Marinobacterium aestuarii: one gene and its partner. The protein of the gene in region 2 interacts with the protein of the main gene of each other region in a pairwise test. Links are inferred from orthologs where the notes say so. Each region holds a gene or a part of one and is shown on either strand. Other genes may lie near its edges.

Region 1 (4,854 bases), 4.2 Mb from region 2 along the record:
AGAGACGCCGGAGCGGGTCAGACTGAGCGGTGAACGTTGATCAGCCGTTATTCGGCAGGACGCCGCGGCGGATCTGGTCTTCCTCGATGGATTCGAACAGGGCCTGGAAGTTGCCCTCGCCAAAGCCCTCGTTACCCTTGCGCTGAATGATCTCGAAGAAGATCGGGCCAATCACCGTATCGGTGAAGATCTGCAGCAGTAGCCCCTGCCCCTGGGTAGGCGCGCCGTCGATCAGGATATGATCCTTCTGCAAGCGGGCCACATCTTCACCGTGGCCCGGCAGGCGTGCGTCGATGCGTGCATAGTAGGTGTCCGGCGTGGTCAGGAAGGTCACACCGGCGGCACGCAGGGTTTCAACGGTCTGGAAGATATCGCCGGTACCCAGGGCAATATGCTGGATGCCTTCGCCGTTGTAATCCTGCAGGAATTCCTCGATCTGACTCTTGTCGTCGGTGGACTCGTTGATCGGGATGCGAATCTTGCCGCAGGGGCTGGTCAGGGCGCGGGACTTGAGCCCGGTCAGCTTGCCTTCGATATCGAAGTAGCGCACTTCACGGAAGTTGAAATGCTGCTCGTAGAAGCCGGCCCACAGGTCCATGTTGCCCCGCGCCACATTGTGCGTCAGGTGATCAATGTAGGTCAGGCCCACCCCCGCCGGGTGCTGGTCGACACCCTTGATGGGGCGAAAGTCCACATCATAGATGCTCTTGTCGCCGTAGCGATCCACCAGGTAGATCAGGGAGCCGCCGATACCCTCGATGGCCGGAATCTGCAGTTCCATCGGGCCTGCGCCGGATTCCACCGCTTTGGCGCCACCGGCCACCAGCGCCTTGAGCGCGGCGGCGGCATCGGCCACCCGAAACGCCATGGCATTGGCGCTGGGGCCATGTTCATGGGCGAAACTCTGGGCGCGGCTGTTGGGCTCGGCATTGAGGATGAAATTGATATCGCCCTGGCGGAACAGGGTGACATTCTTGCTGCGGTGCCGGGCGATGGCGACAAAGCCCAGGCTTTCGAACAGACGGGACAGGATTTCAGGCGAATCCGAGCAATACTCGACGAACTCGAAGCCGTCGGTGCCCAGGGGGTTTTCCCACAGGCCTGAGGGGGTTGCAGTTTGTGTCTGGGCCATTGTTATTATCTCCATCCGTACCGTGAGTGCTGGCAAGTGATCCGGTGTGACCTGAGTCGCGCCGAGTGATTGAGAAATAGCTTAAGGCAAATGCCGTGCGTTTATTTTGCATAAAACGCTCGTACCGCTTAACTTTCACATGATTCCCGCATTCAAGAGATCAAAAACGTGAGAAACACGCATTCCGTTGCGCTCGACCGTCAGGACATCAAAATTCTCGAGGCGCTGCAGCAAAACGGCCGACTCAGTAATGTGGAATTATCGGAGCTGGTACACCTGTCCGCATCCCAGTGTCAGCGGCGGCGTCAGAAGCTGGAAGAAACCGGGGTGGTGTGCAAATACATCGCACAGCTGGACCCGGAAAAGATCGGGCTTGGCGTCATGGCACTGGTCAGCGTATCGCTGGACAAACACAGCGAGAAGATCGCCGACGCTTTCCGTACTGCCATTATAGAGTACCCCGAGGTACTCGAATGCTGGGGGGTGGCGGGTGATGCAGACTATATGCTGAAAATCGTGGCGCCGGATCTGAAAGCCTTCGCCGATGTCACCCTGCACCGGCTGCTGAACCTGCCGATGGTGTCCAACGTCAAATCCAACCTGCTGCTGCAGACGCTGAAATCCACGACGGAGCTGCCGGTACGCTGGTCACTCTAAGCCTGACGGTCGCTGCAAGCCCATCGACAGCATGCTGCCAGACGCAAAAAGGCCGGCAATTAATGCCGGCCTCTTGTCAGATCATGCGAGGCACGCAGTCCTGCGCGGTTACAGGATCAGAAATCCAGCCGCCCCTCCAGGATAAAGGCGCGACCCGGGCCAGACACACGCCCGACCGGGCTGACATCGGCACCACGGAAGTAGTAGTCCTCATCCAGCAGGTTGGTCGCCGCCACGGCCAGGTTCAGGTTGTTGCCGCCGCCAAGGGCAATATCCCGCCCCAGGCGCGCATTCACCAGGGTATAGGACGGCAGCTTGCCGGCATCACCGTTGGCCGTTTCCGCCACCGTATTGGCGGCATCGCTGAAGCTGTCGCTGGCATACTGGGCGCTCAGGCTGGCCTGCCACTGCAGGTACTGGTAGCCGGCCCGCAGGCTGAGGTGGTGCTGCGAGGCGTTCGGCAACTCATTGCCGGCATTGGCACCGTTAAGCTGCTCGGTATCCAGATAGGTGTACCCCAGGCCCAGGCTCAGACGCTCGGTGGTCTGCCAGTCCGCTTCCAGCTCGATACCCTGGTGGCGGGTCTCGCCCAGGTTCTCGTAGCGATCCAGCGCCTTGTTGTACTGAATCTGATCATCGTAATCGATGCGGAACAGCGTGGCCGAGGTTGCAAGCTCAGGCATCGCCTGCCAGCGGGCACCCAGCTCGTAGTTCCAGGCGGTTTCGTTGGCGACGTCCTCGGCCTTGGTGGCCTGGGCGATCTGTACCGGCACCAGGGAACGCTGAGTGTTGGCAAACAGGAATACGCTGTCGCTGGCCTGCAGCCCCAGGGTCAGGCCCGGCAGGACTTCATCGGCATTGTTGGTCGACTCGGTGGCGGCACGCTCGTCGACGAAATCCATCCGCACGTTCTCGTAACGCAGCCCCGGCGTGACTTCCAGCCGGCCGTCCAGCAGGCTCAGGGTATCGCTGACATAGAGCGCCACGGCGTTGGTTTCCAGGTCCCACTTGCGCACCGAGGCATAGGTGCCACTGGCCAGCTCTTCGCGGTTGACGTCAAAATCCACCGTTTCGGAGACGTAGCGTGCCCCCAGGGTCAGGGTGTGATCCCCCTTTTGCACCGTCAGGCGCGGCTCGGTGCCCCAGACATTGAAGATACGCGGCGAGTCGGCGACATGGCTGGCATCGGCTTCAGGGTCCGCCCAGCTGCCGCCGCTCACCAGGTCCTGACCAAAGAAGAAGGTGCGGTCGGCACGGTGGGCGAAGTTGCGCCACTGGAACTCCACCGCGTCACTCGGGCGGGCAGTCCAGGTCAGGGTGCCGCGCAGCATGTCGGCGGCATAGGCATCGTGCGGGCGCTGCGACTGGGTGCGGTCCTGCGCGTAGGCGCTCGGGCTCAGGGCGCCGGGCAGCTGGGCATCGACATCGTAGTACTGCAACTGTGCGGCCAGCTCGTTGTAATCATTCACGAAATATTCGGCGTCGAGGACGAAATTACGCACCTCGGTATCGGAATGATCACGGAAACCGTCACCGCTTTGCACATTGGCCTGGAACTGCAGCGCCAGGTCCTCGGTCGCAAAGCCGCCAATACGGTAATAGGTATCGCTGAAGACATTGCCGGTCTCTTCGGCAATCACCAGCCGCTGCTGCAGTGTCTGTTCGGTATCGACCGGAATCGGTCGGGTGCGGAAATTCATCACACCGCCGACGTTATTGGGGCCATAGTGCACGGCGGCACCGCCCCGTACCACGTCAATCGCATCGACGCTGGGCAGGGTGACCGGAAACAGCGAGACACCGACGTTGCTGTAAGGGCCGATGGCGATGGGATAACCGTCCACCAGCATTTGCAGACGTTCGCTGCGCAGCGGGTTCAGGCCCCGCAGGCCTATATTCGGCAGAATACCGGTGCCGGTCTCATCCAGTATCTGGATGCCGGGGGCCGAGCGCAGCGCATCCTCCAGGTTCAGGGCACCACTTTGCTGCAGCGCTTCCTGATCCAGCAGGGTACGGGAACCGGGATAGACCTTGATCTCCTCTTCGCCAGGGGTACCAATCCAGTCGCCCTGCACCGACAGCGCGTCCAGTTCAACCGCATCCTCAGCCCAGCCAACCTGGCTGGTGGCAATGCTGACCAAACTGACCGCCACTACCAGTGGCTTTCTCAGAAGCCTGGGGCGCACAAGCTGCTGTGCGCTAAACGACCGGGACATAAGGTTCTCCAATTGCGTTTTCATTAAATCTAAATGATAAGTGTTCGCAATTGTATCTAGATTATAATTCTCATACAACCTCTTAATCGACGCTGAATGCACCAATCACCAATCACCAATCACCAATGAACACAGGACTCTGCCCGGCCAGGGCTGCCGGGGCTTTCAAGCGGCCTAAAGCAGCGGCCGCACCAGGGACGATACCGGCACGAACTGCGGCCTGCCGGTCAGCTCATCCGGGGCGACCCGGGCATGCACCCGGAACACATCGGCCAGTAACGCCTGCGTCAGCACTTCAGCCGGTGCGCCCTCCTGCTCCAGCCGGCCTGCCCGCATGGCCACCAGGCGATGACCAAACTGCGCCGCCTGGTTCAGATCGTGCAGCGACATGATCACGGTCAGGCCCTGCTGCTGGTTCAGTTCGCTCAGCAACTCCAGCACCTCGAGCTGGTGGCCCAGGTCGAGGTAGGTGGTCGGCTCATCCAGAATCAGAATATCGGCCTGCTGTGCCAGCGACAGCGCAATCCAGGCGCGCTGCCGCTCACCGCCGGACAGCGCCGACAAGGGCCGCGCCTCGAAGCCCCCCAGGCCCGTGACCCGGATCGCCCAGCGCACCATTTTAAAATCCTGCTCGCTCGGCTGACCCAGCAAGCGCTGATAGGGAAAGCGGCCGTAGCGCACCAGCTGCTCCACGGTCAGGCCATCCGGCGCCACCGGATGCTGTGGCAGCATGGCCAGGCGCTGCGCCAGTTCACGCCGCTTCCAGCGCCTGATCGAGCGTCCGTCCAGCAGGACCTGACCCTGCTGCGGTTGTAGCAGACCGGCCAAGGCTCGCAGCAAGGTGCTCTT
Region 2 (5,944 bases):
CGCCTTGGCCGGGGCCTGTCGGCTGAATAAAGCGCAGGGCGTTATCCACATGCAGGCCGTAGGTTTCGCCTGCTTCGTAGCGGTTGAACAATGGCGGCATGATGCGCAGGGGCAGGGCCGCCGAAATGAAAGTGGGATGGCGCGACAGGGCCGCCAGTATGAGGTCGCCCAGCTGTTGTGCCAGCGGGCTGTCGGCGGGCAGTTGCCGGTTGCGCTTGACCTCAAGCGCCTGGGCCCCGGCGCTGCTGCGACCGTCCACCCAGTCGGCACGGTCGAGCAGGGTGCGCATCTGGGCCAGCTGGGTGCTGCCAAGCAGTGAGCCTATGGGGGTAATCAAGTGGCCTCCGTTACACAGGTGAAAGGGAAAAACTGCAAGGATAAAGGAGCAGGTCAAAAAAGGCCCGACAGTCGCGTTATTAACGGGTCTGCCGGGCGGGGAAATGCTGCAATCTGTATTTAGAACTTGTAGTTCAGGCTCAGGTTGGCAGAGCGGCCATCGCCGATGTAGACGATGCTGCCGCCGCGGTAAACTGCGGTGTAGTAGTCCTCATCCAGCAGGTTCTGGATGTTGGCGCGCAGGCTCAACTGTGGGCTGAACGCGTAGCTGGCGAAGGCATCGAACACCCAGTAATCCGGCAGCTCAATACTGGTGCGCGCTGCTGCATCGGGCTGGCCACCAAAGATTTCGCTGGAGTAGGTGGCGGTACCGCCGAAGGCAAACTGAGACGTGGCCTGGTAGCGCAGCTGCAGGTTGGCGCTCTGCTCGGCAAAGTTAGCCTTGGGCTTGCCGATGTTGTCGGCGTTGTAGGAATCCAGGGTTTCGGAGTCCATGAAGGCGACGCCGAACTGGCCGCTGAGGCGTGATGTGAGGTTGCCGGACAGCCCAAGTTCAATACCCTCGACCCGGTTCTTGCCGGTATTGAGGTGGCCGCCGCTGGCGTAGGAGTCGCCGTTGTCCTCGATCACATCATCCTTGGTGGTCTGGAATATAGCGGCGGTGAGCAGCAGCTGTTCGTCCATCAGATTCCATTTTGTACCCAGCTCCAGGTTAACGGACTGCTCGGGTTCGGCGGCACTGAAGTTGCCGTCGGCATCGGTACAGAGGCCACCGTAGCCGCAGCTGGTGCCGGCGTCGGATTCGCCGCCGTTGATGTTGGACGAGGTGCTCCAGCTGGCGTAGACATTGCCGTGCTCCCAGGGCGAGTAGACCGCACCCAGGTGGCCGTTCACAAAGCCATCGCTGTACTGGTAGGTGGTTTCGGGGGTGACCGAGCCATCGCGGTTGGTTTTTTCCGCCGCCCAAAGCTCATAGTCGAAACGGTCGTAGCGCAGGCCGCCGAACAGCTCCCAGTCGTCGTTCAGGGTGACGGTATCCATCACGTAGGCCGAGAGGGTGGTCAGATTCAGGTCAGTAGCGGCGCTGTTGCGGCTGGTGGAGCCCACCCAGCTGCTGTTGTCCGGGTTGTAGGGATCAATCGAGACGCTGTCGGTGGTGACGCTGTAGCTGCCGCCCTTGGTATCTTCGCTGGCATATTCGATGCCGGTGATCAGGGTGTGGCGCATGCCGCCCAGGCGGGTATCCAGGATCAGGTTGGTCTGGTTGCCGAGGTAGTCATTTTCCTGCCAGCCGGTGAAGTTGCGCAGGCTGCCGCTGCGCGTGCTGTAGGTGGAAATAATGTAGTCGTTGCTGGTGGAGCCCAGGCGCGTCTTGTTTTCCAGGCGCAGTTCATTGCTGAGCTGGTAGTCGAGTTTCAGCGTCGCGATATCGGCGGCGGTGTCCTGGAAGTCGAGCCCGTCCTGGCCGACGTACTGCACGCGCTTGTCGGGTTTGCCGTCGGTGAGGAAGGTGCCGCCGTCGGTCTTGTCGTTGCCACGGAAGTAGTAGTAATCAGCGGAGATTTCCAGATCATCGGTGGCCTGGAATACGCCGGAGATGAGCGCGCCCTGGCGCTGTTCGCTGGCCGGCGCCCGGTCGGGGATGTCGGCATCGGTGTAGAGGGCGTTGAAGCGCAGCGCCAGGTCATCGCTGACCACCTTGTTGGTATCCAGACTGTAACGCTGGTAGCTGTCGGTCCCCAGACCTGCCTGTACGCTGCTGAAATCATCGTCCAGCGAGGCTTTCTTGGTGACGCTGTTGACCGCGCCGCCGGTGGAGCCGCGGCCGGCGAAGGTGGAGCTCGGGCCCTTGGCGATTTCGATCTGTTCCAGCGCGAAGGTTTCGCGGGTGATCAGGCCCGGATCACGCAGACCGTCGGTGTAGATGTCGTTACGGGCTTCATAGCCGCGGATAATATAGCGGTCACCGAAGGAGTTGCCGCCCTCACCAGTGCCCAGGGTAATGCCAGGCTGGGCGCTGAGGATATCCTTGAGTTCGGTCTTGCCGGACTCCTCGATCACGGCCTTGGTAATGACCGTCATGGTCTGAGGCGTGTCGGCGATGTCGCGCACATGGCGGCTGTCGGCGCTGCGTTTGGCCTTGTAGGGCGCGTTGGGCTCGGCATAGGGGTTGGCATCGGCGGCGATGCGGCCGTCTTCAATAACCAGCGTATCCAGCGAGACTTCCTCGGCATGAGCCGAACCTATCATGGCGGTTGAGATTACCAGGGTCAGACTGCCGGCCAGGGTAGCGCTGCGGCTGAAATCCCGTTCCCGGCGCAGGCTGAGTGCTCCCCTGATGGCGGAATTCGAGTTGCCGAGCCCGGGTTTGCTGTTGTCGGACATTGCTTCTGACACTGTTGCTTTCCTTGAAAATAGGCACAGAAATACCCGGCCACCGCGATCTGGGCAGCCATGCCTGGGGTTTGTTTATGGCTGAAGTTTCAGCCCGCTTTACAGGGAATTGCTTGAAATGGAGCTGGCTTTCAGGGGATCTTTTCAGTTAATTGAAAAGGCCACCGGGATATTAATTGTGAGCGTGTCCATCGTCATGTCCGCCGGGAATGCCGGTAGCGGCGTTGCGCTTTTAAGCATGTCGATCACGGCGCGGTCCAGGCTTTTAAAACCGGAACTTTCGCTCAGACGGTATTCAATAACGCTGCCGTGGCGATCGAGTATGAAAAACAGCCGGGCGGTTCCTTCCTCACCTTTTTTACGGGCCCGAATCGGGTAGCGCTTGTGCTGCGCCAGGCGCGCGGCGATCAATGCATAGTAGGACTGCTCGGCCCCCGGATTTCCGCCGGAACTCAGTGCATTCTGGCTGCCGGTGGTCATGCGGCGGCTGTCACTGCTGTCCTTGCCCGGGGTACTGCTGGGGGCGGCTGATGCCGCCTGTACGGCTTTGACCTTGGGCGTTGGCGGCGACTGGGGCGCTACGGGTTTTGGCTTTTGTTTTGGCGCCGGTTTAGGTTCGGGTTTGGGCTCTGGCGCCTTGACCGCAAGCGCTGGTGTTTGTCTGGCGTTAACAGGCTCAGGCAAAGGCACGAGCTCTGCTTCAGGCGCGGGGGGCACGTCGGGCACCGGTGTCGGAAGCGCCTGTGGCGCAAGGGGCTCGGGTGTTTGTTCGGGCTGAGCCGCCTGCTTGTTCTGTGTCTCCGAACCCAGGTCGCCGAGCATGCCCAGATCTATCTCGATACCCTGTTCTCCCGGCGCGCGGGCACCTTCGGCCGGTTCGCGGGCCAGTACCAGGCCCAGGGTAAGCAGATGCACGCCCAGGGCCAGGCCCAGCGCAAGGATCCAGTGCTGTGGACGGATCATGCCGGGCGCTCCGCAACACGGGTCGCGAGGGATATTTTCAGCATGCCGGCGGCCTTTATCTGCTCCAGGGTCTGCAGCAAGGTATCCACCGGTGTGGCGGCATCCACCTTGAGTAATATCGACAGCGCCTGCGGATCCTGGCTGTTATCAAGCGCAGTGGTGACGGCATGGGTTAATTGCTCGGATTCCAGTTCCATATCATCCATGTAAATCACGCCTGTCGCTGAAAGCAGGATATTAATCGGCTCTTCGCTGGGAGCGGTTGTTTCACTTGTCGATGCCGGCGGGTTAATGGCAATGGCATCGGAACGGCTTATTTTCCCCGCCACCATAAAAAAGATCAGCATTAGAAACACGACGTTAATCAGCGGAATCAGGTTGTCATCCCGGTTCGTCGCGCGGGGGCTTGTCTGGGGAGTGAATTTCATGGTGTCTGCGCCAGTGACAGCTGTCGTGCGCCAGCGGCTTTCAGGGCATCCAGCAGCTCGATCAAGGTCTGGGTCGCAATGCCGCTGTCGGCACTGATCACAAAGAGGTCATCGCTCTGCTGACTGATCTGTCGGTCCAGTGCGCCCCTGTCCTGCAGGTTCAGCTCCAGGTTATCGAGTCGAAAGCGTCCATCCTCGGACAACAGCTGGACCTGATGCTGTACAGGCGGTGTTGCTGCGCCTGTACCGGGCACGGCCAGATCAAGCTGACGCCACTGAGTAAAGGTGGATGACAGCATGAAAAACAGCAGCAGAATAAAGACGACATCAATCAGCGGCGTCAGGCTGATGGCGCGCCGGCGCGCAGGCAATGTCAGATCAAGCCGCACGGCGCAACGCCTCGCTGGCGGCCTGGTGCTGCAGTGCCGGGGCGCTGGTAAAGACCCGGGTGACCGAATCGCTCATCAGGGCGGCGACGCGCTCGGTTTTGCGTTCCAGCCAGCTGTGGGCCAGGGTCACCGGAATGGCCACGGCTATACCTACGGCGGTGGTGAGCAGCGCCTGCCAGATACCGCCGGACAGCACGGACGGATCGACCTGGTTGCCGGCGATTTCCATCTGCTGGAAGGCGCCGATCATGCCCAGTACGGTGCCCAGCAGACCCAGCAGCGGGCTGAGCATGGCGATAACCTCGAGCGGGCGCAAAAAGGCACGCAGCTGATTGAGGCGCAGGGTGGCGACCCGCTCCAGTTCGTCCCGCAGCAGCGGCGTGTCGCCACCATTTTGCAGTCCGACCATGGCCAGCGCCACCAGTTCGTATATGGGGCCCTGGCCCTTGAGTCCCTCCAGGGCTTCGTCGGTGCGGTCGGCGCGCCAGAGTCCAAGGCTGTACTCCAGTCGTGGGCTGGACTCGGGCCGCAGCAGGGTAAACTGCCAGATCTTGAGCAACACAATGCTAAGGGCAATAACGGAGAAGCCCAGCAGGATCCAGACGACAGGCCCGCCGACGTTGAGGAACTGCTGCAACTGGTCGAGAAAGCCTGGGGGCAGGGCGGTCGGATCTGCCAGGGGGAACTCTGTGCTCAGCAGGTCTGTGGCGTCAGTTACGCTCGGCAAGGTGGCGCCGGTATCGGTGGTCAGTCCTGTGGGAAGAGTCGCGTTCAGCGCAGAGGGGGCTGCGGCCAGGTCACCGGTTAGGGTAGCGTCCTGCTGTATTGGCGTTGTTGCTGTCTCCATTGAGGGTTCCACCTTGAGCTCCGACGATCAATCATTGAAATAGTGTTGCCAATGATAATCGTTATTATTTAGATTTCAACAATGAATTGGACTATTCTCGACTTTTAATTGAGAAAGGGGGGGGGAACTTTTACCGGTATCAGGTCTTGGGAATGGGGCCTGGCGGGGAACAGGGCTTAAGTGCGAGCTATCTAATAAAGGTACAGAGCCGCGCGGGCGATGCATCGGTTGACGCCGCAGGACGAATGCAATAGCATTCCCCGCGCTGCAAACAAGTCGCTCTGGCGCCCTGCGCAGCGCAGACGTTATGTCTCTCTCCGTAGTTCAACTGGATAGAACGAGGCCCTCCTAAGGCTTAGATCGGGGTTCGAGTCCCTGCGGGGAGACCATTTAACGCCAGACGCCTGACGGGCGTTGCCCTCGGCGGCGGTGGTCTCGAGTGTTTTAACTGTGTTGCGTCCCTGCAATGCCGTTGTTAGTGCGATACTGGCTTGTTTCCTGCTTTGCGTGTTCTTTCTCGACTCTATATACGGTTGTTTTCCAGCCATCAGGCACTCCCTGTCCAGACCTGGGATGGGATCGCTGTA

Evidence for each region.
Region 1: the proteins of A8C75_RS03965 (region 2) and A8C75_RS22560 interact in binary tests that used the Escherichia coli proteins (3 or more experiments, as listed by UniProt). The link is inferred for Marinobacterium aestuarii from one-to-one orthologs.

Annotation. Positions count from the first base shown.
Region 1 is NZ_CP015839.1:5,125,376-5,130,229, forward strand. The notes cover bases 1,456-4,445. They hold A8C75_RS22560 (TonB-dependent receptor family protein), read right to left. Parts: upstream 4,006-4,445; coding sequence 1,906-4,005; downstream 1,456-1,905. Other genes in these bases: A8C75_RS22555 (Lrp/AsnC family transcriptional regulator), read left to right, coding at 1,456-1,789; A8C75_RS22565 (ABC transporter ATP-binding protein), read right to left, coding at 4,180-4,445. Also shown: hppD (4-hydroxyphenylpyruvate dioxygenase), read right to left, coding at 41-1,132; more of A8C75_RS22555, read left to right, coding at 1,301-1,455; more of A8C75_RS22565, read right to left, coding at 4,446-4,854. UniProt on the Escherichia coli protein: FecA is the outer membrane receptor protein in the Fe(3+) dicitrate transport system.
Region 2 is NZ_CP015839.1:903,771-909,714, forward strand. Bases 1,785-4,783 are described here. They hold A8C75_RS03965 (energy transducer TonB), read right to left. Parts: upstream 3,694-4,783; coding sequence 2,875-3,693; downstream 1,785-2,874. Other genes in these bases: A8C75_RS03960 (TonB-dependent receptor), read right to left, coding at 1,785-2,733; A8C75_RS03970 (ExbD/TolR family protein), read right to left, coding at 3,690-4,121; A8C75_RS03975 (ExbD/TolR family protein), read right to left, coding at 4,118-4,510; A8C75_RS03980 (MotA/TolQ/ExbB proton channel family protein), read right to left, coding at 4,500-4,783. In the rest of the region: A8C75_RS03955 (Fe2+-dependent dioxygenase), read right to left, coding at 1-337; more of A8C75_RS03960, read right to left, coding at 457-1,784; more of A8C75_RS03980, read right to left, coding at 4,784-5,357. UniProt on the Escherichia coli protein: Interacts with outer membrane receptor proteins that carry out high-affinity binding and energy dependent uptake into the periplasmic space of specific substrates such as cobalamin, and various iron compounds (such as iron dicitrate, enterochelin, aerobactin, etc.).